3 regions of the Pseudarthrobacter phenanthrenivorans Sphe3 genome follow, and region 1 is predicted to be linked to each of the others. Evidence: riboswitches for the same ligand, from Rfam matches in the RefSeq annotation. Region 1 holds a riboswitch; each other region holds the start of a gene.
What was found. A riboswitch is a leader RNA that binds a small molecule or an ion and turns the genes downstream of it on or off. The one in region 1 is predicted to bind S-adenosylmethionine.
Positions count from the first base shown of each region.

Region 2: linked by a shared signal. The riboswitch ahead of metX (homoserine O-acetyltransferase MetX) and the one ahead of ASPHE3_RS12440 (aminotransferase class V-fold PLP-dependent enzyme) in region 1 are both predicted to bind S-adenosylmethionine.
Region 3: linked by a shared signal. The riboswitch ahead of ASPHE3_RS18285 (DUF1737 domain-containing protein) and the one ahead of ASPHE3_RS12440 (aminotransferase class V-fold PLP-dependent enzyme) in region 1 are both predicted to bind S-adenosylmethionine.

Region 1 covers NC_015145.1:2,674,011-2,678,929, reverse strand. Annotated here, with positions in the region: gene ASPHE3_RS12450 (metal-dependent transcriptional regulator) at 1-491, opposite strand, end outside; gene ASPHE3_RS12445 (class I SAM-dependent methyltransferase) at 535-1,293, opposite strand; gene ASPHE3_RS12440 (aminotransferase class V-fold PLP-dependent enzyme) at 1,383-2,807, opposite strand; SAM riboswitch class IV at 2,842-2,955, opposite strand; gene hisN (histidinol-phosphatase) at 3,109-3,921, opposite strand; gene rsgA (ribosome small subunit-dependent GTPase A) at 3,970-4,919, opposite strand, start outside.
Region 2 covers NC_015145.1:1,421,017-1,425,935, forward strand. Annotated here, with positions in the region: gene ASPHE3_RS06535 (bifunctional o-acetylhomoserine/o-acetylserine sulfhydrylase) at 1-997, shown strand, start outside; SAM riboswitch class IV at 1,088-1,203, shown strand; gene metX (homoserine O-acetyltransferase MetX) at 1,216-2,331, shown strand; gene ASPHE3_RS06545 (MFS transporter) at 2,513-3,895, shown strand; gene ASPHE3_RS06550 (alcohol dehydrogenase catalytic domain-containing protein) at 4,009-4,919, shown strand, end outside.
Region 3 covers NC_015145.1:3,934,696-3,939,614, forward strand. Annotated here, with positions in the region: gene ASPHE3_RS18265 (aminodeoxychorismate lyase) at 1-786, shown strand, start outside; gene ASPHE3_RS18270 (pyridoxamine 5'-phosphate oxidase family protein) at 855-1,319, shown strand; gene ASPHE3_RS18275 (TetR/AcrR family transcriptional regulator C-terminal domain-containing protein) at 1,338-2,045, opposite strand; gene ASPHE3_RS18280 (hypothetical protein) at 2,270-2,524, shown strand; SAM riboswitch class IV at 2,744-2,858, shown strand; gene ASPHE3_RS18285 (DUF1737 domain-containing protein) at 2,872-3,150, shown strand; gene ASPHE3_RS18290 (rhodanese-like domain-containing protein) at 3,147-3,557, shown strand; gene ASPHE3_RS18295 (O-succinylhomoserine sulfhydrylase) at 3,558-4,766, shown strand; gene ASPHE3_RS21620 (DUF1905 domain-containing protein) at 4,771-4,919, opposite strand, start outside.

The DNA.
Region 1 (4,919 bases):
ATCCGGGTGATCCGGCCTGTGTGGCCTTCATCGAGTTCACCCATGAGGTGGGCGCGGGGCATGAGCACCTGGCCGTCCGCCGTGGGGATGGGATCCCCGTGCGGATCGCGCTGCGGGTTCCCGAGCTTGGCTGCCACCCGTTCAACGAACGTGTCCGAGACGGCGTGCTCCAGCAGTTCGGCCTCATCATGCACCTCGTCCCAGCTGTATCCCAGCTGCTGGACGAGGTACGTTTCGATCAGGCGGTGGCGCCGCACCATGGAAAGCGCCAGCCGCAGGCCCGTGTCCGTCAGCCTGATGGCACTGTACGGCTTGTGGTCAACCAGGCCCTGGTCCTTCAGCTTGCGGACCATCTCCGAGACAGATGAATTGGCCACTCCCAGCCGCTGCGCCAGTTGCGAGGACGTGATGGGCTTGTCCTGCCATTCGGTGAATGAGTAGATGACCTTGACGTAGTCCTCAATGGAGGAGGAGGGCGCACTGGTCTTCACGGATTCAAGCCTACCGGCTCGCCCGACGCCGGGCGGCTGCCGCTCATGCCCTTACCGCCCGCCACGCCAAAGCGAGGTAAGGCAGTTCCAGTTCTTCGTCCGGACCATGCCCCAGATGCTCGTGGAGGTACCAGTCGAGGTTCGCCAGCACCTTGGCCCGGGTGGCCTCGCCCGCACGCAGGTAGTAGCTCCGCGACTTCGTCAGCTCCATCAGGCCATGGGTGGTAACGGCGTCCTGCCAGTGGGTCAGATGGCTTTCCAGCCGCTCAAACTCCGGCCCCACCAGCGGCCGGAAACCAGGCTTGTAGACGTCCCCGGCATGCATGATCCGGGAGAGCCGGTGCACCCAGGGGACGGAAGTGTCCAGCTGGTTCCAGACAAGCCCCAGGGTTCCGCCCGGGCGCAGTACCCGCGCCAGTTCCGTACTTGCCCGCAGCGCATCGCACCAGTGCCATGCCTGCGCAACGGTGACGACGTCGAACGCCGCCTCGGGCAGGCCGGTAGCCTCAGCGGTGCCCAGCGCAGCCGTGGCGCCCGGGCAGTGCTGCACCAGTTGTGCGAGCATGTCCGCCGAAGGATCCACGGCTGTGACGGAGAGTCCCAGGTCGAGCAACAGTTCCGTGAACTTGCCGGTCCCCGCGCCCACATCGAGGGCGTCACGGGCGCCCGGAGGTACTACCCAGCGGGCAGTTTCCGCAGGGTAGCCGGGCCGCACCTGCTGGTAGTGTTCGCCACCGTCCTGGAAGCTTTGGCCGAGCTCCCGGCGGCGGCCGTGATCCAGCCTGGGGCCACCCCGTGCCACGAGCGGCCTCCTTCATCCGGGTACTTTGGTGTCTTCCGAATTTACCGCATCTGGTGCCCGGCCAAGGTCCCAGGGGGGACCAAGCGGGATCAGTCGTCGATGCAGGGCGCCGCGCCGGCGGTGCCGGGGGTGTTAGGTGCCCAGTGCGGGTACGTACGGTTGTCGTTGGCGGGAACCCAGCGGCCGGCGTCAACCACATAGTCCCAGCCAAGGCCCTTGCTGCGCAGGTCCCGGATGCCGGCCAGGAGCCGCTCGGCGTCCTCCAGCCTGGAGCCGACACCGAAGCTGGCCCGCAGGGAACCGGACGGAAGCCCCAGCCGCTTCAGGAGCGGGTGTGCGCAGAAGCGGCCGTCGCGCAGCCCCACGCCATGTTCCGCTGACAGGTAGGCGGCCACCAGGCCGGCGTCGTAGCCCTCCACGGAGAAGTTGACCACGCCGATGGTGTCCGTGTCCGGGTCGGTGTCCTTGAAAATCTGGTGGACCGTAACGCCGTCGATCTCCTGCAGGCCCTCCACGAGGAACGACCGGATGGCGGATTCGTGGGCGTGCCACCGGTCCTGGTCAAGTTCGGCGATGACCTGGGTGGCGCGGGCCAGCGTGGCGGCGCCAAGGACGTTCGGTGATCCGCCCTCATGGCGGGCTGGGCCGGTTGCCCAGCTGACGCCGTCGAGCCTTGCTTCCTTCACGGCCCCACCGCCGGCAAGGTGGGGGGTGCCGGCGTCGAGCCAGTCCGCCCTGCCAACCAGCACGCCCGCGCCGAAGGGCGCGTACAGCTTGTGCCCGGAGAAAGCGATGTAGTCCACGTCGTCGGGGGTGATGTCCACGCGCCGGTGGGGGGCCAGCTGGGCTGCGTCCACCACGATCCGTGCGCCGTGCCCGTGGGCCAGGGCGGCGAGGGCACGGATGGGAAGGATCTCACCGGTGACGTTCGAGGCGCCGGTGATGGCGAGCAGGCTCACTCCGCCCTGTTCCAGTTCGGCCCTGACCGCGTCGATGGTGCCTGCGATCGTGTCTTCCGCGACGATGCTGCGGTGCGGCACGCCCTGCCATGGCAGGAGGTTGGCGTGGTGCTCGATGTCCAGGTAAAGCACGTCGCCGTCCGGTACCCCGCCGGTTGCGGGCAGGCAGCCTGCCAGCAGGTTGAGCGAGTCAGTGGTGTTGCGCGTGAAGATGACGGAGTCATCCGGGCGGCCGCCCACGAATCCGCGGACAATGGCGCGGGCGTTCTCGTACACGGAGGTGCTGATCTGGGACGCGTAGCCTGCGCCGCGGTGGACGCTGGCGTAGTAGGGCAGGATCTCGTTGAGGTACGCGGACACCACAGTCAGAGCCGGGGCGGACGCACCATAGTCGAGGTTCGCGTAGCGGACGTGCCCGCCATGGATCAGCGGGGCCTGGATTTCAGCGCCGGTGACTGCTGCAAGCGGGCGGCCGGCGGCGGCCTGCCACTGGTCAAAGAGGGCAGTGGTTGCAGGCTGGATGGCAGCGCTGGGGGAGACGGTGGCAGTTGTCACAAAGACCTCACTTCACAACAGGACTCCGTGACGGAATCCGCGCTTGCCGCATCCGTTCCGGACCGGCCTGGTCGTCACCCGGGGCACCCCACCGCGAATGGAGGGTTGCCGGCCAGCAAACCGGGGTTTTGCGCTGGCACTCGTGACCTGGTTAAGAGCGTAGGACATGGGCAGGGAAGGTTAAAAGCCGGCGGAAATGTTAAGGGCTTTGTTACGTCCGCTTGGAAAAGGGCCCCTTCACCGAACATTACGACGGCGGCCGCCTCTGTGGGGAGTCAGCCGCCGTCGGAAATTCGATGGATCAGAGGAGGTCGTCGAGGTCCGGGTTCAGCCTGCGCAGCACCTCGGAGTGCAGGATGGAGTTGGTGGCCAAGGCATTCCCGCCGAACGGTCCGTCTTCGCCCTCCAGCGACGTGAAGCGGCCGCCCGCCTCCACCACAATGGGGACCAGGGCAGCCATGTCGTAAAGGTTCAGTTCAGGCTCGCAGGCAATGTCCACCGAGCCTTCCGCAACCATGCAGTAGGACCAGAAGTCGCCGAAGGCCCGGGTCCGCCACACATCCTCGGTGAGGCCCAGGAACTCGTTGAGGTTGCCGCGTTCCTTCCAGCCGCCCAGGCTCGAATAGGACAGCGAGGCATCGGACAGGCTGGAGACGTTGGAGACCCTGAGGCGGGTGGCCGCGGCCAGGGAACGCCCCATGTAGGCGCCCATGCCTTTCGCCGCCCACCAGCGCTTGCCCAGCGCGGGAGCGCTCACCACGCCCACCACCGGTTCGCCCTCATCCACCAGTGCGATCAGGGTGGCCCAGACCGGAACGCCCCGGACGAAGTTCTTGGTCCCGTCAATGGGATCAATGATCCACCGCCGTGATCCGTGCCCGGTGCTGCCGAACTCCTCGCCGAGGACGGCATCGCGCGGACGGGAACGGGAGAGCTGGCCGCGGATGGCTTCTTCGGCCGCCTTGTCCGCGTCGGTGACGGGCGTCAGGTCCGGCTTGGTCTCAACGTGGAGGTCCAGGGCCTTGAAGCGGCTCATGGTCTGGTCATCCACGGAATCAGCCAGGACATGGGCCAGGCGCAGGTCATCGTTATAGCTCGAAGCGGGTTGGATCATGGTTCCAAACTACCGTCTGCGCGCGCTTCTGCCGGGAACCGGCGCCCGTCAGTTGACGCTGCCCAGCTCCTTGGCCTCCTGGGCTTCCATCCTCGGGTCGGTGCCGAGGAGCCGCCGGAGGGAGGCCAGCCGGGCGGCGCCGGTGGGCCCGGCATGGCCTTCCGCCACCCACGCGTCCAGCCCGCAGTCCACGGCAGCCGCGGTGTGCTTGCAGCCCCGCTCGCAGTCATCGGTGCCGGGGGAGAGGTCCGGGAAGGACCTCAGGATCCTGTCCGGATCCACGTGTGCCAGGCCGAAGGAGCGGATGCCCGGGGTATCGATGATCCAGCTGCCGGGGGGTGCGTCCGCGAGGCGGAGGGCAAGGGCCGACGACGACGTGTGCCGGCCGCGGCCCGTCACCGCGTTCACGCCGCCGGTTGCCCGCTCCGCGCCCGTCAAAGCGTTCACCATGGTTGACTTGCCCACGCCCGAGTGCCCCAGCATGACGGTGACCTTCCCGTCGAGGTGGGCGCGGAGTTCCGATACCGCCGCGCTGTCCAGCCGGGCGGACAGGCCGTCGTCGGACCGGGCGTCCACGCCTGACGCCTGTGCATCAGCCGTCCGGCTGATGATCACCGGAAAGTCCAGGTGGGTGTAATTGGAGAGCAGTTCCGCGGGGTCCTTGACGTCCGCTTTGGTGACCAGCAGGATCGGCTCGATGCCGGCGTCGTACGCTGCCACCAGGGCCCGGTCGATGAAGCCCGTGCGCGGCTCCGGGTTGGCGGCCGCCACCACGATCACCAGCTGGTCGGCATTGGCCACCACGGCCCGCTCCACCGGATCGGTGTCGTCCGCGCTGCGCCGCAGGAGCGTCTTGCGGTCCTGGATCTTCACCAGGCGGGCCAAGGTGTCGGGTTCGCCCGAGACGTCGCCCACGAGTGAGACAAAGTCTCCGGCCACCACGGGGTTCCGGCGCAGTTCCCTTGCCCTGGCGGCAATAACCAGGCGTTCGTTGTCCG
Region 2 (4,919 bases), 1.3 Mb from region 1:
CCTCTACGGGGGGACCTACAACCTCTTCGCCCACACCCTGAAGAAGTTCGGCATCTCGGTCACGTTCGTAGCGGATCCTGACAACCTCGAGCAGTGGCGTGACGCGGTCCAGCCCAACACCAAGCTCTTCTTCGCTGAGGTGGTGTCCAACCCGCGGCAGGACGTCCTGGACATTGAGGGCGTGTCCGGAGTTGCGCACAGCGCCGGCGTCCCCCTGATCGTGGACAACACCCTGTCCACGCCCTACCTCATCCGTCCGCTGGAATGGGGTGCAGACGTCGTGGTGCACTCGGCTACCAAGTACCTGGGCGGGCATGGGTCCGCGATCGCCGGCGTCATCGTGGACTCGGGAAACTTCGACTTTGGCAAGGACCCCGGGAAGTTCCCCGGCTTCAACACTCCGGACCCCACTTACAACGGCCTTGTCTACGCGCGTGACCTTGGGGCGGACGGTGCCCTGGGTGCCAACCTGTCCTATATCCTCAAGGCCCGGGTCCAGCTCCTGCGTGACCTGGGTTCTGCTGTCTCGCCATTCAACGCCTTCCTGATTGCCCAGGGGCTGGAAACGTTGAGCCTGCGGGTGGAACGGCATGTTGCCACCGCGCTGGAAGTGGCGCAGTGGCTCGAAGCGCGTGACGACGTCGAATCGGTCGCCTACGCGGGTCTGCCCTCCAGCCCATGGTTCGAGCGCGGGCGCAAATACGGTCCCAAAGGTACAGGGGCTATCGTCTCGTTCAACCTGGCCGGCGGCGCGGAAGCGGGCAAGCGCTTCGTGGACGCCCTGGAGCTGCACTCCCATGTGGCAAACATCGGCGACGTCCGCTCCCTTGTCATCCATCCGGCGTCGACCACCCACAGCCAGCTCTCACCGGAGCAGCAGGAAGTGGCCGGCGTGACCCCGGGGCTGGTGCGGCTTTCGGTGGGCATTGAGCACATTGACGACATCCTGGCCGACCTCGAAGCCGGCTTCCGGGCGGCCAAGGCCGCCGCAGCCTGAACCTGCCGCACCACCTGGCCGGCAGCCGGGGAAGTCACAACCAGTCACACTCTTGGCGGCAGGCATGGCCTGTTTCGTACACTCGAACCAGGTCATGAGTGCCAGTGACAGCCCCGGCTTGCTGGCCGGCAACCCTCCTTCCGCGGTGGGGTGCCCCGGGTGAAGACCTGGCCTGCCGGTCATTCGACGGCGGGCAAGCGCGTAGAAGAGGTCTTGCCATGACGGTTACCGTCACCCGTACCACCGTTCCCGAACACGGAATCGTCCGCTATGCCTCCATCGGCGGGCTGCAGCTGGAGGGCGGCGGTTACCTGCCGGACGTCACCCTGGCCTACGAAACCTGGGGCAGGCTCAACGAGGACGGCAGCAACGCTGTCCTGATCGAGCACGCGCTGACCGGCAGCACGCACGTGACCCGGGGTGACACGGATGAGCCCGGCTGGTGGGAGCAACTCGCGGGCCCGGGCGCGCCCGTGGACACAAACCGGTTCTTCGTGGTGTCCATCAACATCGTGGGCGGTTGCTACGGGTCCACCGGCCCGTCGTCACCTGCACCGGATGGCAAACCCTGGGGCTCGCGCTTTCCCCTCGTCACCTTGCGGGACAGCAGCGTGGCCGAGGCCCGGCTGGCTGACCAGTTGGGAATCAATAGCTGGTTTGCGGTGCTCGGCGGTTCCATGGGTGGAGCCCGCGCACTTGAATGGGCCATCACCTTCCCGGAGCGGGTGCAGCGCTGCGCAGTGATTTCGGTGGGCGCCGCAAGCACGGCCGAGCAGATCGCCTTCGCCCAGGCGCAGACCCTGGCGATCCGCCAGGACCCGAATTTCAACGGGGGCGATTACTACGGCGGCCCGTTCCCCGAGGAGGGCCTGGCCCTGGCCCGGCGCATTGCGCACATCACCTACCGCTCTGCGGCGGAACTCGAAGGCAGGTTCGGCCGCGAACCCCAGGCTCCGGAGTCGCCCCTGCAGGGCGGCGTCCTGGCTGCCCGCGGCCGCTACCAGGTGGAAAGCTACCTGGACCACCAGGGGAACAAGCTGGTCCGGCGGTTTGACGCCAACAGCTACATCGCAATCACCGACGCCCTGATGAGCCACGACATCTGCCGGGACCGAGGGCCGCTTCCCGAGACCCTGGCACGGTCGGGTGCGCGGTTCTTTGTGGCAGCCGTGGACTCTGACCGGCTCTACTTCCCGTCCCAGTCGCGGGAACTTGCCACGGCCCTGCCGGGAGACGTGGACGTGCACGTCATTGAGGCGCCGATAGGCCATGACGGCTTCCTGACGGAAATCGGCCAGTTGGGCCGCCAGCTCCGGGCGCACCTCTCGGCCTAGGAATGCCTCTCGCCGGCAGGCAAATGTGCATTTATGCAGATAGCCTCTGCATGATTCGCCGTTGAGCTTGCCGTTCAGGCGGACCATACTCGTTGGGACCCGGCGGTTCGTGGCCAAAATCACACGTATCCGCCACGACTGTCCCAGTGGTGTCGAAGAAGACGCCCGAAGGAGTTCATCAATGAGTACGGAAAAGTCCGCCGCGCGGCGGCCCGAGGAAACCGACGTCAAGTCCTCAGGCCTGAAGAAGGTCGTCACGGCCTCCATGGCCGGCACCGTGGTTGAGTGGTATGAGTTCTTCCTTTACGCCTCCGCCGCAACGCTGGTGTTCGGCAAGCTGTTCTTCCCCAACTCCGGCACCGAGCTGGACGGCATCATCGCAGCCTTCGTCACCTACGCGGTCGGCTTCGTTGCCCGCCCCATCGGCGGCATCGTCTTCGGCCACTTCGGCGACAAATTCGGCCGCAAGCAGCTCCTGCAGCTGAGCATCATCCTGGTGGGTGTGGCCACATTCCTCATGGGCTGCCTGCCAACCTTTGCGCAGATCGGCTACTGGGCGCCGGCGCTCCTGGTGTTCCTGCGCTTCGTCCAAGGCTTCGCGGTGGGCGGCGAATGGGGCGGCGCTGTGCTCCTTGTCGCCGAGCACAGCCCCAACAAGTCCCGCGGCTTCTGGTCAAGCTGGCCGCAGTCCGCGGTCCCCATGGGAAACCTGCTCGCCACCGCCGTGCTGTTCACCCTGTCCTCCACCCTTTCCCCGGAAGCGTTCCTCGGCTGGGGCTGGCGCGTAGCCTTCTGGCTCTCCGCAGTGATCGTCATCATCGGCTACTACATCCGCACCAAGGTCCAGGACGCGCCGATCTTCCTTGAGGCCCGCAAGGAAGTCACTTCCGAGAACAAGGGCTACGGCGTTGCCGAAGTATTCCGCCGGTACCCGCGCGGCGTATTCACTGCCATGGGCCTGCGCTTCGCGGAAAACATCCTCTACTACCTCGTGGTCACGTTCTCCATCACCTATCTGAAGGTGGTTGTGCAGACGGACACCTCCCGCATCCTGCTCCTCCTGCTGGTGGCACACTTCATCCACTTCTGTGCAGTCCCGCTGGTGGGCAGGATGTCCGATGCCCTGGGACGCCGCCCGGTCTACATGGCCGGTACGATCCTCGCCGGAACCTGGGGCTTCTTCGCGTTCCCCATGATGGATACCGCCAACGACCTCATCATCCTGGCCGCCATCACGATCGGCCTGCTGTTCCACGCACTCATGTACGCCGGCCAGCCGTCCATCATGGCCGAGATGTTCCCCACCCGCATGCGGTACTCGGGCGTTTCCCTCGGCTACCAGGTGACCTCCATCGTGGCCGGCTCGCTGGCGCCCATCATCGCCAGCTCGCTGCTGGGCAGCTTCGGCTCGTCCGTTCCGGTGGCGTTCTACCTCCTGGCCGCCTGCGTGGTGACCGCGATATCGGTGTTCTTCCTCAAGGAAACCCGCGGCATCTCGCTGCACGATGTCGACGCCGCCGACGCCCAGGGCACCGCCGACCTCCTGGCCGCCGCCAAGAAATAACCGCCCGGAAGTAGTCCCCACGGCACAGCACCATGGACACGGCAGCTGCCCGGACCTGCACCCAGCGCAGGCCCGGGCAGTTGCCTGTCCGCAAACATAAAAGTCAGGAACCCATGCGCGCAGCAGTCCTCTCCTCCACAGTTCCTTCCGGGACCAGCTATGCCCAGGCGCAGCCCCTGGTGATCCAGGAGCTCAGCCGTCCCGAGCCCCGCGCCGGCGAGCTGGGGGTCACCATCACCTACTCCAGCCTGTGCCACTCAGACCTGTCAGTGGTGGACGGATCCCGTGTCCGGCCGCTTCCCATGGCGCTGGGGCACGAGGCCGTGGGGCGGGTGGCGGCAGTGGGTGATGGCGTCACCGATGTTGCAGTGGGGGACCACGTGGTCCTTGTTTTCGTTCCGAGCTGCGGTTCCTGCCGGGCCTGCCGGGCGGGGAGGCCTGCCCTTTGCCACCGGGCCGCCGACGTCAACGGCTCGGGTGACCTGCTGCACGGCGAGGCGCTGCTGCGCACTCCGGCGGGGGAGCGGATCAACCACCATCTGGGGGTGTCCGCCTTCGCGGATTACGCGGTGGTTGCCCGCGAGTCTGTGGTGGTGATCGACGACGACGTTCCCGACACAGTCGCGGCCATGTTCGGTTGCGCCGTGCTCACCGGAATGGGAGCCGTCCTCAACACGGCCGACATCCGGGAAGGCCAGTCGGTTGCCGTCTTCGGCCTCGGCGCCGTGGGGCTTTCGGCCGTCATGGCGGCCGCGCTCGCCGGTGCCTCCGCCGTCATTGCCATTGATCCCAACACTGCCAAGCACGGACTTGCCACGAAGTGCGGGGCAACCTCAGTGGGAACCCCGGAGGACGCCGCGCGCCTGATCGCGGAAGCCGCCGGAGACGGGGTGGACATCGCGGTCGAGGCCGTGGGCTCGGCCCGGGTGATGGCCTCCTGTCTAGGACAGGTGACAAGGGGTGGCGCGGTGGTCTCCGTCGGCCTGCCGCACCCCTCCGCAGAGCTGACGGTGCCTGCGCTGCA
Region 3 (4,919 bases), 1.3 Mb from region 1:
GTGGGCGGCACGGTCCGGAAGCTCCAGGCGCACCTGGACCGCCTGGCCGGCTCCGCAGCCGCGCTCGACCTGGTGATCCCAAGTGAGCAGGAGTGGCGGCGCGCCATCACCCATGCTGTCGCCCAGCACCGTTCGCAGCACCCGCCCGCCTCGGCCGCGGCGGACGAACTGGTGGTCAAGCTGGTGGTGACCCGCGGTGTCGAGGGTGCGTCCGCACCCACCGCCTGGGTCCAAGCATCACCGGTCGGGGCCGGCGCCCGGCGCCAGCGTGAGGCCGGCATCGACGTCATCCTCCTGGACCGCGGCTATGACAGCGGCGCAGCCGAGCGCGCCCCCTGGCTGCTGCTGGGCGCCAAGACGCTGTCCTACGCCGTGAACATGGCGGCGTTGCGCCACGCCCAGAAACAGGGCGCTGACGACGTCATTTTCATCTCAACCGACGGCCGCGTCCTGGAAGGGCCCACTTCCACTGTCCTGATGGCCCACGCAGGGACGTCCGACGACGGCACTTCCGTTAAGCGCCTCATCACACCGCAACTGGACAGCGGCATCCTGCCCGGAACCTCCCAGGGCGCGCTGTTCGCTGCTGCCAAGGCGGCGGGTTGGGAACTTGGCTACGGCCCGCTGGAGCCGCAGGACCTGCTGGATGCCGACGCCGTATGGCTGATTTCCAGTGTCCGCCTGCTGGCGCCGGTGAACCGGATCGACGGCAAGGAAGTGGGTACCGCGTCCGTCCAGAAAGAGCTCACCGCGGAACTGAACGAGCTGTTGGCGGGCATACAGTAAGGACGCACCCGGATCCAGGTCCTTTGCACCCTAGGCTCCTGCGGGACAGTGCCCGTAAGGTGTGGTTCATGGACTCGCAGACGCAGCCGAAAGACCACCTGACCTTTGACGAATGCTGGGAACTCCTGGAAAACGACGCGGTGGGGCGCCTCGCCCTGGTGGTTGATGGCCATCCTGAAATCTTCCCCGTCAATTACGTGGTGCACCGCCGCAGCATCGCCTTCCGCACCGCCGGCGTCACCAAGCTCTGGAGTGCGCTCTCGGAGCGGCCGGCGGCGATGGAGATCGATGGGTACGATCCCCATACCGAAGAGGCCTGGAGCGTAGTGGTGCGCGGAAACACAGAGGTGATGGAAGACCAGGAGGACAAGGACGCGGTGGACAGCCTGGGGCTGGAGCCGTGGCAGCCGGGGGAAAAGGCGAACTACATCAGGCTCTCAGCCCAGGTTCTCACGGGCCGCCGCTTCAAGGTGAACCGGCCCGATATCTGGAGCACCCGGGCGCAGGATAAGCGCCGGGCATCCTTCGAGTAGCAGCGGCTGCGGCCTCTACTAACGCCCTGAGACTGCCACCTCGCGTGAAAGCTGCGCCTCCAGGCCGGACAGCAGGATGGCAAGCCCCTGGTCGAGTTCGGCGGAACCGTCGTACTCGGCCAAGGCCGGGGCCAGGGCACGGAGCCTGGGAAACTCCTTGGCCGGAAGACGGTGCAGCCCAAGCCGCAGCAGTACTTCGTTTTCCTCCGGGTCCACCACGAATTCCTGCAGTTCGTTGAGGATGTGCCCGTAGAGGAATCCGTAGTAGGCGCGGTAGACGTGGAGGGCGCCCGCGGGGCTGAACCCTGCCCCCACCAGCAGGGACAGGATCTGCTCCAAGGGGCGCAGCGTTCCGAGCGGGCGCAGGCCCAGCGGCGTGGACAGTGGCCTGGTCACCAGCAGTGGTACGACGTTGGGATGCTCCAGCGCCAGCGTTCGCAGACTGTGCGCTATGTGGCGCAATTGGGCCTTCCAGTCCGGGTCCTCGGGCTGGATGGAGAGTTTGTTGAGCACCAGTTCCGTGACTCCGTCGAGCAGCGCCGCCCGATTCTCCGCGTACCGGTAAAGGCTCATCGGATCGCGGTCCAACTCCTGGCCTAGACGGCGCATGGTCAGTGCATCCAGCCCCTCATTGTCAAGCACCTCAAGCGCCTTTGCGAGCACGAGGTCCCTGGTCAGCGGGGCTTTTCGCCTGTAACCGGCCTTGGTCGGTTTGGGGGAGGCCATGGTTTCCATCCTGGCTAGCAGCAAGTCCGCAGGGGTTAATCCAAACGCTTGCCTGATGTGTAGTCTACGGGTAAAGTCTACAGTGTAGATGCGGCATTGACACGTCCCATAGTCCGTGGTCATAGCGGGCTTCATCCACAACCCCCATTGCCCTGTGCACGGCATTGAGGTTGGCTGCTGTAGCCGAACGGCGGCACCACCGCACTTAGCGAAGGGAAGCCGTCATGGCACATTCGCAGTTTGATCTTTTCCTCAAAGAAGCCACCTACGTCGACCAGGCCTCGGAATCCACGCTCGACAGCGACCGGCTGTACGGCCTGTACACGAGCTGGTGTTTCATCAACCAGCAAAAGCCGCGCCCTGAGTCAACTTTCTGGTCAGCAATGAACCACCGGGTTGCCCCCGGCCACAATGGGCTCCGCATGAAAGGCCCGGCCGCTGCCGATTACATCATGGCCAGCTACCCCGGGCTCGTCTAGGAGCCCTTCCCGCAAGGAATTCCGGCGCGGACCGCAGCCTCACGACAGGCGGTCCGCGCCTTTTCTGTTTGCGGGCTGGCCGTCCTTCTTGCCGGCGGATCCGCCGTCGTACCTTCACGGGAGGTGCTGAGCCTACCCGCGGCGCCTTGCACGGTTCAGTTACGCAACATGACGACGGCGGCGGTGCGGCTCACGGCGGCAAGTGTTACGTTTTTGCGGAGTAATGAGTACCGGCGCCAAGCCCTGACTGGCCGGTCGGCAACCCTCCTTCCGCGGCGGGGTGCCTCAGGTGAATACTCGGCATATCGACCGATTCGAGTTGCAAGCGTGAGAGAAGGAGATCCGTCGTGTCTGACGCACCTGCCCCTGAAGAGAAACTGTCCTACCGCTTGATCAGCGGACCGGACAACCGTGAATTCTGCGAACGGATCTCCAACGCCCTGACGGAAGGCTATGTGCTCCACGGCAGCCCGGCGGCAACCTTCAACGGCACCAGCGTCATCGTCGCCCAGGCCGTGGTCCTGCCCGCAGCCATCGCTTCCGCCGACGCCGCAGTGGCCGACGCCGTGGATGACCTTGAAGCTGCAGGCGACGACCTCGAGTTCGACGGCGAGGGCCACGCATGAGCTACGCCGGAGACCTGACCCCGCAGGAGGCCTGGGAGAAGCTCCAGCAGGGTGCTGTGCTGGTGGACGTTCGCACCGAAGGCGAATGGGCGCACATCGGCATCCCCGATACCAAAGCCACGGACAACGATCCCCTCTTCATCCAGTGGTCCTTCCCGGGCGGCATCCAGAACCCGGACTTCATCAACGACCTCACGCAGCAGGCGCCGGAGGACCGGTCAACCGAGCTGGTGTTCCTGTGCCGTTCCGGCCAGCGTTCCATTGCCGCGGCAATTGCCGCCACCCAGGCGGGATTCACCTCCTACAACGTCCTGGAGGGCTTCGAAGGCGAGCCGGACCGCTACGGCGAACGTACCGTCAACGGCTGGAAGAACCGCGGCCTGCCCACCAACCTGGGAAAGAACTAAGTGACCTTCAACGAAGACGCCGCCGGCTGGAGCCCCGACACCCAGGCCGTCCGCGGCGGATTGGACCGCACCAACTTCCAGGAGACCAGCGAGGCTGTCTTCCTGAACTCCGGGTTCGTGTACGAATCCGCTGCAGCCGCCGAACGAGCCTTTACTGGCGAGGACGAGCGCTTTGTCTACTCCCGCTACGGCAACCCTTCCGTAGCCACATTCCAGGAGCGGCTCCGGCTTTTGGAAGGCACGGAGGCGTGCTTTGCGACGGCGTCCGGCATGTCCGCCGTTTTCACCGCCTTGGGTGCCTTGCTGGCGGCCGGTGACCGCGTTGTGGCTGCCCGCTCGTTGTTCGGTTCCTGCTTCGTGATCCTGAACGAGATCCTGCCGCGCTGGGGCGTGGAGACCGTATTTGTGGACGGACCGGACCTGGAGCAGTGGCGCGCAGCGCTCTCCCAGCCCACCACTGCCGTCTTCTTCGAGTCGCCGTCCAACCCCATGCAGGAGATCGTGGACATCGCCGCCGTCAGTGAACTGGCCCATGCGGCGGGGGCGACAGTCGTCGTCGACAACGTCTTTGCCACTCCCCTGCTGCAGCGCTGCGGCCAGTTCGGCGCGGACGTGATTGTGTACTCCGGAACCAAGCACATTGACGGCCAGGGCCGGGTGCTCGGCGGCGCCATCCTGGGCACCAAGGAGTTCATCGACGGCCCCGTGAAGCAGCTCATGCGCCATACCGGGCCCGCCCTGTCCGCCTTCAACGCCTGGGTGCTCACCAAGGGCCTGGAAACGATGGCCCTGCGCGTCAACCACTCTTCCGCCACAGCCCTTCGTCTCGCCGAGTGGCTGGAGCAGCAGCCTGCCGTGAGCTGGGTGAAGTACCCGCTCCTGAAGTCACATCCGCAGTATGAGCTCGCCGCCAAACAGATGAGCGCCGGCGGGACCGTCCTCACCCTCGAGCTGGCGCCTTCCGGCGGGCGTTCCGGCAAGGAAGCCGCCTTTGCGCTGCTGGACGCCCTGAAGATCATCGACATCTCCAATAACCTCGGCGACGCGAAGTCCCTCATCACCCACCCGGCCACCACCACGCACAGGGCGATGGGTCCGGAGGGGAGGGCTGCGATCGGGTTGAGCGACGGCGTGGTGCGCCTGTCCGTGGGGCTGGAGGACGTGGACGACCTGATCGGAGACCTGGAGCAGGCGCTCAAGCAGATCTAGCTGGTCATGCTTCCGTGCGGAGCGCCACCCCTACCACGTCACCTGCATCGATCCCGGCTTTGTTCCTGACGGACTTCTTGACGGGCAGGAGATACGAGCCTTTCTGGCTGTCCGGAAATAATGAGGTCTGCCAGGAATGGCCTGCGATCTCCG